DNA from 2 places in the Gemmatimonas sp. genome. Region 1 is predicted to be linked to the other one. Evidence: riboswitches for the same ligand, from Rfam matches in the RefSeq annotation. Region 1 holds a riboswitch; the other holds the start of a gene.
The links. A riboswitch is a leader RNA that binds a small molecule or an ion and turns the genes downstream of it on or off. The one in region 1 is predicted to bind cobalamin.

Region 1 (5,675 bases):
GTCTCACGTACTCGAGGAACTGCACGGCGCCGACATCTTCGCGCAGGATCGCGTCGGGCTCGGCGCTCACCGGGAAGGTGATCACGTCGGTCGTCTCGGGATCCCACACCGACGTTTCCGTCATGTGCGGATTGTGCAGCTTGAACCACTGGTATAACGGCTCCGTGCGCGCCGCCTGAACGCGACGGAAGTAATGCCGTGCATGGTGCGGGTGAATGCCCGAGCCCGCGCCCAGCACGAGGCTGGCGGTGCCTTCCGGCTTCACGCACGTAATACGCGCCGCCGGCTCGATGCCGAGGTGTTCGGCGATCGCCGCGTTGGTGTCGAGGCATTCCTTCGCGCCACGTTCCAGCACCGACGGATTGAGCAGCAGCGACGGACGATCGAGGATACCGCAGATCGACACGCCCAGCAGCGACTCGCGCTCGTTGATCACGCGCGTGGCCGCACCGAGGTACGGGATGTCGGTGTACGCCGCCTGCATCGTGCCTAGCAACGACGCGGCACGGCAGCAGGCCAGGAACGACTCTTCGCTGTCGCAGGCGCCGGCGTTGATGGTCGTGAGGTTGCACATCTGCCAGCCCGACACGCGCGAGCCGATCGCGACATCGGGACGGCCGTACTTCGCGAGCTTCGCCTGCGCCGCGTCGTCCACAATCATATAAGGTGCGAGACCGATTTCCACACACGGATTGGCGCCGTACTCGGCGTCATCCACGAAGTAGAAGCCGGGCTCTCCGAACTCCTTCTGGAACTCGAACAGCTTCGCGAAGTCCGACGGCTGCACCGTTTCGCGCACGAGCACGGCGGAGTTATTCGACTTGCCGCGCTGCGGGTTGGTCTCGAACCAGTTGCCCGTCTTGGCCGCGGCCATCTCGTCGTCGTCCGACGAGAACAGACAGATGGTGGCCGAGCGACGGATCCCGCCGGAGAGCACGGCAACCGCCACGTGCATCATGATGTCGTACACTTCGATGGGGCGGAGCGCGCGGCCCGGCACCTGATCGAGCATGCGTTCAGCCGCCAACAGCGCCTTCTTGAGCGGCAAGTGACCCGGGGCGCGACCGCCCGAGGTCCGCAGCGACTGACCACGCGAACGGATCGCGCTGTAGTTGAACTCCACCTTCGTGCCGTCGAGGTACGAGCGGATCAGCGCGTCGAGCGCATCCGCCCAGCCTTCGAGCGTATCGGGCACCATGTAGTGCACCACCGGCAGCTCGTTCTCCGCCGCGCGGAGCGGGAAGGCGGGGAGCTGCGACACATGATGCTTCTGCACGCTGAAGCCGACGCCTGTGCCCGACATGAGCAGGAAGAAGGATTCCTTGAAGGCGTCGAGCCGATCCATGTGTGTGAACGCGCAGTTGAACATGCGCGCATTGTTCGCTTCGATCGCGCGGCCGCCGAACTGCAGCGAGCGCATGGAGGGCAGGATCGCGCGACGCTGCAACGCGGACTCCGTTTCCGCCATGAGCGAGCGCAGCGTGCGTCCACCGAAGCCGGCCACCGGCAGATCGACGCGATCGGCGAAGTGGTCGCGATGCATGTCCATCACCCGCGTAAACGCTTCCGACGGCGTTTCCCGGCGACCCAGATCTTCCCGGTAGCGCGAGTAGCGCGACAGGAAGATGTAGTCTTGCAGGCCGTTCTCGCCGTGCACGTTGATGCGATGCTGGGCGCGGGCGGCGCGATACAACACGTAGCGCTTGGCAATGTCCCAATGCCCACGTGCGGCGATCATCATTTCCACGATGTCCTGGATCTCTTCGACCGTGGGCACATGATCCTGCGCGCGACGCTCGACCGTGTTCACCACGAGCTGCGTGATGGCGCAGACGTCGGCGAAGTCGGTGAAGCCGAGTCCGAAGCGATGCGCGGCGTCGTTGTGAAGCGGGTTCGGCGCATCGTCGTGTCGCGAGGCGTAGAACGCCAGCGCGATCGCACGGGTGATGCACTCCGGATCCCACGGGGCCGAGCGGCCGTCGCGCTTGACGACCTGCGTGACCGCTTTGATGCCGGCGGCGTCGTAGCTGGCTCGGAACTCGGAACTGCGGGGGGCGACGGAAACGGCCAAGTGTGCCTCCTTCGGGTGAACCAGCGATTGAATGCACACCCCCGAGGACCTGCGCTTCCCACCCCCCAGCTCACACGCCGGGCGACGAAAAAGGCTCCTTGCGATGTGCAGCAAGGAGCCCAGCGGAGCCGGCGCCATTCAAGTGAACGGCACACAGCGATCCCCGGCGTGCCCTCCCTCGAGGGTGCGCGCGGACTCCAGTGTCTGGTAGGTCTTCTGGCTCGGGATTCGTCCTCCGGAGCGGCCTTCCCGTGCACCCAACCCTGAGTGCGCAGTGGCGTGCTGCTCCTTCGTCCTCCCTTACAGCGGCGGGGCCGCCCCGGAATCGCACCGGGTTCCCTCTTAGCGCCAACCCCAACGTCGGGATCGGCGACCACACACCTATGTCGTGAAACAGTTGCCTGCTGTCACGAACGACAGCCGGACGCCCAACTTCCAGCTAAAGGGCGATTAAGTCAATACTTGTTTCCTTACACAAACCCGAAACCGACCGATTTTTCAGGACGCGTCTCCGGCGTGTCAGGACACGGGCGTCACGCTGTCTCGAAGGTGCCACGGCGCTCGGTCATTCCGTCCTGAATGTGCCAGACGCCACGGGCCATGACGTCGCGGACTCTGTACTCGGCGTCGAGCACCACCAGGTCTGCGTCGGCCCCGATTCGGAGTGAGCCCTTGGCCGATAGGCGGAGCAGTGCCGCTACGTTACTGGTGAAGGCGGGCAGGATCCGATCGAGGCCGTGTCCGCGGGCCACGAGCTCGCGCACGGTCTCCAAGAGACTGCCGGCGTGACCGACGCCCATCTCGACCACCCGCCCATCGGCGTCGAACACCGGCAGACACCCGCCCCCGTCGCTGCTCACGGTCACGTTGGTGGCCGGCGCCCCGCTGGCCCAGAAACGCTCGAGAGCATCCGCCGCGCTCCAGGCATCCTCCTCAGACGACACGTCGAACGACGTAATATCCACTACGCACCCGCGACGGGCCAGCGCCACCGCCTCCTCGAACAGTGCCCGCTTGCGATTCACGTGCGTGGGGTTGAACACCCGCGCCGGGATCTCGCTCGCGTCGAGTGCCTGGCGCACCAGGTCGAGGCCGCGCACCCCGTCTCCCATATGCAGATGCACCACGCCCGCCTTGCCGGTCATGATGCCGCCCACGTGCGCCTCGGCCGCCACCTTCAGCAGGTCGTCCAGCGTGGGCTGGCTCGAGCGGTGATCGCTGAGGGCGAGCTCGCCCACACCGATCACCCGGTCGATATGCACAATGTCGCCGCGTACGCTGCCGGTAAGCGTGACTGGCGGCACATGGTATCCACCCGTATGACACCACGCCGACAGCCCCTCGGCCACCAGTCCGCGTGCCGTGACCACCAGCTCGGCGGTACTCCGCGTGACGTCGTCGGTGCCAAGCACGCCGATGGTCGTGGTGACACCGGCGAGCGTGTACTGCGAGAGGGGCGGGGCAGGCACGCGCGTGTTCGGGCCGGCTTCGCCGCCGCCGCCGGTGAGATGCGCATGGCCGTCCACCAACCCGGGAATGACCACGCGCCCCCCGAGATCGATCTCGGTCACGTCGAGCACCGGAGGCAGCGCTCCGATTGACGCGCCCATCCACAGGATCTGCTCTCCGCCGACGAGCAGGTCCATCTGCCCCCGCGATTCGGGAGCGAATACAGTCGCATTGCGTAGCAGCAGCATCCGGGAACGTTACCCAGCAGCCTCGGCCAGCGTTAGCTTTCGTAAGGCTCGACGCCTCCGGTGACGTACGCAACGGTACGCACGGCTCACGCACATCCCCGACTTATGCGCGGTTGGATCATCCCGATTGGCGGCAAGCTGCTCACCCCGTCCATCCTCGACCGCTTCGTGGCGTTGAGCGGCGGCGCGGCAGCACGCATTGCGATCATTCCCACCGCGTCGTCAGAGCCGGACATGGGCGCGTTCTATGAGCGCGTATTCCAACGGCACGGCGTGACACAGGCCAAGGCGCTCAACTTCGAGCGGCGCAGCGACTGTGACGACGGCGACTGGCTCGAATGGCTGGGCAGCGCCACCGGGGTGTTCATCACCGGCGGCAATCAGCTTAAGCTTTCGACCACGCTTGGCGGCACGCCGGTGGGTCATCTGCTGCGGGAGCGGCACGCCGCGGGGATGCACATTGCCGGGACCAGCGCCGGCGCGGCGTATCTCAGCGAGCACATGATCGCGTACGGCGCCGAGGGGAGCTCGCCCCGCGCCGGCATGGTCACGATGTGTGCGGGCCTCGGGCTCACGAATCGCGTCATCATCGATCAGCACTTCCGGCAGCGCGATCGATTGGGGCGCCTGCTCACCGCGCTGGCGTACAATCCGTTCGCCTTCGGACTTGGTGTCGATGAAGATACGGCCGCGTTTATTGCGCCGGATGATACCATCGATGTCATGGGTGCCGGTTCGATCACGATTATCGATCCGACGCACGTCTCGTTTTCGTCGATCGCCGAAGCGGAACCCGGCGAAGCCGTGACGCTGCTGGGCGCTACGCTGCATGTGCTGGCGGCGGGTGCGAGCTTCAATCTCCGCACGAGGATGGCCGTTGCCACCGCGTCGGCTACATCTCCGCACGACGCGCTCAATGCCGCGCTGGGCGACTCCCTCGTCACGGCCGAATAGCACATCATGAAGATTCTCGAACGCTCCACGTACGTGGGGCCGAGCCACTACGCGCATTTCCCCGTCATCCGGCTCGTCCTCGATCTTGGAGCGCTCGAAGAGTGGCCCACCAAGCGGCTCGGTGACGAGTTTGTTCAAGCGCTGCTGGAGGCCCTGCCGGGCTTGCACGAGCACGGCTGCTCGTACGGCGTGGCCGGTGGATTCGTGCGTCGCATGACGGAAGACGAAGGCACGTGGATGGGGCATGTACTCGAACACGTGGCGATCGAGCTGCAGAACATTGCCGGCGTGAAGGTCACCTTCGGCAAGACGCGCGAGACCGCGCAGCCCGGTGTGTACGACGTGGTGTTCGAGTACGAGCAGGCCGATGTCGGACACGAAGCGGCCGAAGTGGCACTCGATCTGTTGCACCATCTGCTGCCCGAAGATCTCCGACCGCGTGGCACCGATCCGAGCTTCGACCTCGCCGCGCGTCGTGACGCCTTCATTCGTTACGCGCAGCGCCGGGCCCTCGGACCGAGCACCGCGAGTATTGTGCACGCGGCCGAGGCGCGCGACATCCCTTGGATCCGTCTGAACGAGCAGAGTCTCATTCAGCTGGGTTACGGATGTTATCAGCAGCGCATTCAGGCCACGATCACCGGCAAGACGTCGCACATCGCGGTCGACCTCGCGGGCGACAAAGAAGAAACGAATCGTATTCTCGCCAACCTCGGTCTCCCGGTGCCGAAGCAGCGGCTGGTGCAGTCGGCGGAGAAGGCGATCAGTGCCGCCAAGACCATCGGCTATCCCGTCGTCACCAAGCCGTACAACGGTAATCACGGACGCGGCGTGTCCATTGCCCTGGCCACGCCTGAACAGGTGGTCGCCGGCTTCCTGCGCGCGCAGGAGATTTCGCGCAGCGTGATTGTGGAGAGCTACATCACGGGACACGATCACCGCATGCTGGTGAT
Region 2 (5,675 bases), on a different contig from region 1:
TCGGCGTAGTCGAGGTCGACGCCCGTCCGTCCGACAGTATCGCGATTGCCCTGCGGCTCGACGCGCCGATCTTCGCGCCGTCCGCATTGCTCACTGCGCTCGACGACGATCAGGATGACGACGGCGATGACTTCTCCGTCCACGCCTCCGACAGCGAACTGACGGCCGAACAGCTCAAGGCCTATCTCGAGAACCTCCGGCCGGAAGACTTCGGCAAGTTCTCGCCCTGACGTTTCCGCTCCCCCACCCGATTGTCCACCGCGTGTCCCGACTCCCGTCGTTCTTCCGACTTCTCGCGCTGACCCTCGTCGCCGCGACCGCCGCCGCGACCGCCACGACGTTGCACGCGCAACCGCGCTCCGTCGATGGACGCGTTCGACGTCCCGTCAGGGTCAACGCGGACTCCACCGGCATGGGACCGGCCGTCGGTGCGTGGGTCACGCTGCATCGCGTCGGCAAGGACACCGCTGGACCGATCGACTCCATCCGCACTGACGCGCAAGGACACTATCGCTTCCGGTGGACGCCCTTCGGCACGGCGGATGGTGTCTACTTCGCGTCGACGACATGGGGAGGCATCGCCTATTTCACGCCGCCACTCAAGACCGTCGACGCGCGCGGTGACGACGCCGAGATTACGGTGTTCGACACGACGTCAGTGCGCTTCCAGCTCACCGTGAAGGGTCGACATCTGATCGTCGGCAAGTCCGACACGACGCAGTTCCGCACCGTGATCGAAGTGTTCGAACTGTCGAACGACAGTCTGCGCACCCTGGTCGCAACGGACACGACGTCGCCGATGCCCACGTGGAGCATCTCCATTCCGGCCTCGGCACTCGATGTGCGCGCGAACGAAGGCGAGATCTCACCCGTCGCCTTTGTCGCGGGTCCCGGTCGCGTCTCGGTGTACGCGCCGATCGCGCCCGGCATCAAGCAGGTCGCCTTTTCGTACAAGGTGCCGAACAGCAGTTTCCCGCTGTCGATGCGGGCCGAAGGCGGTGCCGTCGTGTTCGAAGTCCTGCTTGAAGAGCCGCAGGGATTCGTCACTGGGAAAGGCTTCGCCAACGTCGATCCAGTCACGCTCGAAGGTCGCAACTTCCGGCGCTTCCTGTCACAGGATGTGCAGTCGAATGCAGAGCTGATCATCGAACTCCCATCGTCCGGCGCGCCGGGACGCAATCTGTACATCGCCGGATTGCTTGTGGCGATCGGGATGCTGATGATGGTCGTGCTCATGCGCTCGATGCAGCGTCGCGCCGCGAATCGGGTGGCCGTCGAGCCCACGTTACGCCCGCGCGAATCCGATGCGCCGCTGCACGAACGCCTCGCGCAGGAGATCGCCGCGCTCGATGAAACGTACGCTCGCATCGCCGAGCCGTCGGATACCGTGAAGAAGGCCTACGAGACCCGGCGCAGCGAGCTGAAGGGCGCCCTCGGCGCGGCGCTTGCCGACATGGGAGCACGGAGGTAGGTTGCTGGTGCCGCGCATTCGGCGCGGCGGACAACTGATTTCAGAGCGCAGGACACGGAAACCGGTTTAATGCCGGTGCGGCCCCGCCACTGTAACGGGATCTGCAACGCACACGCGATGCAGCAGCGACACTCATAATGCCACTGACCTTCGGGTCGGGAAGGCGAGTGGAGCGACCCGGAGCCAGGAGACGACCCGCGCTCATTCTCGGACGAAGACCCTCGAGGGGGGGCTCGCGCCACGTGTCGTCGTATCTAGCCATTCGACGTGCACGCGTGCTCGGGCGTCTTCTCGTGGGAGAGGACGCCTTTTTTGTATCCTCACCCACGATTGGTACGCCGTGCGCTGCTGGTCCTGTTGCCATTCCTGGGCGCAGTGGCTTGCTCACGTGCGGATTCCGGTACGTCGGATACTCGCGACACCGTGTCGGTCGTTGCCGTAGCGGACACCGATGATTTCGGTGCGCCGCTGCCGCGAGACGCGCGTTTCGCCGCGCGCGTCGTGTCGCTCAATCCCGCCGCGACCGAAGCGATCTTCACGATCGGTGCCGACACGCTGCTCGTGGGTCGCTCGCGCTGGGACGAGTATCCGACAGAGGTCAGCCGCATCGCCGCGCTCGGCGACGGTATTCGCCCCAACATCGAAGCGGTTCTCGCGGCGCGACCCACCCTCGTCGTGCTGTACGCCACCGCCGAGAATCGTGCGGCCGCGGAGGCGTTGAGTCGCGCTGGCGTGCGTACGATCGCACTGCGCGTCGATCACATCGCGCAGTTTCACCGCATGATCGCGACGCTTGGTCGCGCGCTCGGCGCCGATGCGCGGGCGCGAATCGTGAGTGACTCGGTGCAGTCCACACTCGATCGTGTGCGCACCCTCACCGCCTCCGGTTCGCGACCGCGCGTGGTCTGGCCGGCGTGGGAATCGCCGCTGCTCGTAATCGGTGGTGGCAGTTACATCGATGAGCTGCTGGTCATTGCGGGCGCCGAGAATGTATTCCATGACATGGATGCGCCGTCGCCACCAGTGTCGATCGAGGAAATCGCGAAGCGAGATCCCGATGTCATCATCACCGGTGTCGCGCGCGGGGCGAAGCTTGCCGCCAATCCCTCGTGGCAAGCCATCCGTGCGGTGCGCGAGCGGCGCTTCATCGTGCAGGATCCGGCCGTCACCGGTCGGCCTTCCGTGGTGCTGGGCATGGCCGCCGTGCAACTCGCCCGGGCGTTGCATCCAGAGCTGCGCGACTCGCTACGGTGAACGACGACGTCCGCCGCCGCGCCGCACAGTTGCCGACTTCACCGTGGATAGCCTGGGGCATTGGCGCGCTCCTGCTGATCCTCGTGCTGGTGCTCGGGCTCTCCATCGGTGCCGTGCCGATTGCGACTCGCGATATCGTCGATGCGCTCCGCGGGATGGGTGAACCGTCCACGATCGCGATCGTGCGTGACCTACGGGCGCCGCGTGTGTTGCTCGCCGCGCTCGTCGGCGCCGGACTCGCCAGCAGTGGTGGTGCGCTGCAAGGCACGCTGCGCAATCCGCTGGCGGAACCATATCTCCTCGGCGTGTCCGGAGGTGCGGCCGTCGGTGCGGTCACCGCGATGGCCTTCGGCGTCGTGCAACCCGTGCTCGTCACCGCCTGTGCCTTCGCGGGCGCGGCGATCGCGACGATGGTGGTCACCGCCATCGCGCGCGTCGTTGGCGGAAGCGCCGATACCAAGCTGCTGCTCATGGCCGGCGTCGTGGTCGGTGCCTTCGCGAATGCGGCGATTCTCGTGGCGCTGGCTGATGCACCGCCGGAGCGACTGCGCGGTGCGCTCTTTTGGATGATGGGATCAGCGGCCGATGCCACGTGGCCTGCCGTCGCGCGCTGCGCCGGGGCACTGCTGCTGCTTGGGGGTATCCTCGTCTGGCGCGCGCGCGATCTCGACGTGTTGTCGTTGGGCGACGAGCCCGCCGCCGCTCTCGGCGTCGACGTTGATCGCGTGTCGCGGCAGCTGTTTCTCGTGGCCTCATGGCTTGCCGCAGCGACCGTCGCGGCTGCCGGCTTGATCGGATTCGTCGGGTTGGTGGTGCCGAACCTCGCCCGCGCGCTGGGTGCGCGGCAGCATCGGTCGATGCTACTCATATCTGCGCTGTATGGTGCTGTGCTGTTGGTCGCTGCCGATCTGTTGGCGCGCACGGTGCGCGCGCCTGCCGACCTGCCACTCGGCGCGGTCACGGCGCTCATCGGCGTGCCGTTCTTCCTGCTGCGCTTGCGCCGGATGGCAGCGTGAACGATTCGATCAACCGGAAAGAGCAGGGGGCGCCCCTCGTGTTCGACCACGTCAGCGTTCGCTACGCCGGTGGTACACAGCGCGCCCTCGACAACGTGTCGGTGACGGCCGAGCCGGGAAAGATGACGGCCGTCGTTGGTCCGAACGGTAGCGGTAAGAGCACGCTCGTGCGTACGCTCCTACGGCGCGTCCCCATGGAGTCCGGCCGCGTCACGGTGGGCAGCGCCGATGTGGCATCACTCGACGCGCGCGAGCGCGCGCGGCGTATCGCCATCGTGCCGCAACGCGAGGAGCCAGTCCTTCCGCTGCGGGTCGAGGAGTTCGTGGGTCTTGGCCGGCACGCCCGTCGCAGCGCATTCGGCGGCCTGAGTGCCGATGATCACGCGGCCGTGGAAAGTGCCGTGACCCGCGCCGGCATCCGAGACGCGTTGAAGCGGCGTACCGACACACTCTCCGGCGGCGAGTGGCAACGCGTGCGCATCGCCCGCGCGCTGGCGCAGTCCGCGCCGGTACTCGTGCTCGATGAGCCCACCACGTTCCTCGACATCGCACACGAGATGGCGGTGTTCGAACTACTCGATGAGCTTGCGCAGCAGGGGCAGACCGTCTTGCTCGTGAGTCACCAGCTCAACCTCGTGGCCCGGTTTGCGTCGCACATCGTGCTGCTGCATCGTGGCACCGTGGCTGCGGCGGGCGATGCCGCCGCCGTTATGCGCGGCGAAATTCTCGAGCGGGTGTACGAGTGGCCCCTGGTCGTCACGCGCGATCCCGCCGTCGGCGCACCGGCGCTGCTGCCGCTGCGCGGCCGCGGTCGTCACCGCGAGCGACCGTCGTTATGAGTGTCGTGGCGCTCTTCCTCGTGAGCACCATCGCGCACTCGGTTCAGTCGACGCGCGACTCCGCGACGATTTGCGTGGCCGATGCGCGTACGCGCGCGCCGCTGGTTGGTGCCGAGATCACGTGGTTCGTGCCGCCGTCGACGAGACGTACCTCGCGTCGTCTGGCCAACGCCTGCGCGCATCTTCCCGCCACGCGTTCGGGGGCGAATACCGACAGCATGCGAGTGGTACGCACCGGATATCTGCCGCGCCGCGTTACGGTGCCGCCCTCGACGTGGCCGGCCGGAGACACGATCTGGGTCGCGCTGCTCGCTGTCGACGCCACGCGTACGGAACAATTGGCCGCTGTGCAGGTCACCGCTATGCGAGCAGACGCAAACGCGAGCGACCTGCGTTCCGCTGGGCGTACGACGGCCACGTTGCAGACCGTCGACGCCCGCACGGCCGGCGCCTCCACGGTGAATGCGGTGCTCGCGCTCATGCCGTATACCAACGTGCGATCGGCGCGCGGCGAGACAGGACTATCCCTTCGAGGCGCGCGTCGTGAACAGGTGGCGATCACGCTCGACGGCATGCCGCTCAATGATCCCGCAACGGGAATCGCCGACGTCTCCGACGTTCCGCTGGCGGCGCTGCAGTCGGCAACCGTCGCCCTCGGCGCCGATCCGGTCGGTACGGGTGCCGGTGCCACCGGCGGCGTGTTGGCGCTCACCTCGTCGGCGCAGCGTGTGGCGTCGATGCGCGTAAGCGCGTTCGGGCAGCAGGCCGTGGAGGGCGCCTGGCATGCATCGTCCGCTGGCGCGCTCTGGCACGCCAGCGCCGCGTGGCGAACGGCGACCAACGACTTTGCATTTGTGAACGACGCGGGCGTCGCGCCGCAGCGTGAGGCGCGTGTGAACAACGACGAACAACGCGCGACCCTGTCGCTCGGCGTGATCGGCAGCCGCGCGCAGCTTTCCGTGCTGGGCTCGACCAGCGAGCGCGGCATGGTCGGTCCTGCCAACGTGCGCACCTACGATGCCGACCGTTCGCACACCGATCGTCTGCTGGCGCGTGCCCAGACCACCGTGCATGGCACCACGCTGTCGACCGGCG

Region 2: it holds a riboswitch for cobalamin, as region 1 does, so the genes downstream of both, RMP10_RS04240 (helical backbone metal receptor) here and RMP10_RS06325 (ATP cone domain-containing protein) in region 1, are expected to answer to the same signal.

Annotation. Positions count from the first base shown of each region.
Region 1 covers NZ_JANPLK010000019.1:106,790-112,464, reverse strand. Annotated here, with positions in the region: gene RMP10_RS06325 (ATP cone domain-containing protein) at 1-2,071, opposite strand, end outside; cobalamin riboswitch at 2,260-2,464, opposite strand; gene iadA (beta-aspartyl-peptidase) at 2,605-3,768, opposite strand; gene RMP10_RS06315 (cyanophycinase) at 3,874-4,722, shown strand; gene cphA (cyanophycin synthetase) at 4,729-5,675, shown strand, end outside.
Region 2 covers NZ_JANPLK010000014.1:14,278-19,952, reverse strand. Annotated here, with positions in the region: gene RMP10_RS04250 (bifunctional nuclease family protein) at 1-230, shown strand, start outside; gene RMP10_RS04245 (hypothetical protein) at 263-1,471, shown strand; cobalamin riboswitch at 1,460-1,685, shown strand; gene RMP10_RS04240 (helical backbone metal receptor) at 1,895-2,725, shown strand; gene RMP10_RS04235 (iron ABC transporter permease) at 2,722-3,741, shown strand; gene RMP10_RS04230 (ABC transporter ATP-binding protein) at 3,738-4,580, shown strand; gene RMP10_RS04225 (TonB-dependent receptor) at 4,577-5,675, shown strand, end outside.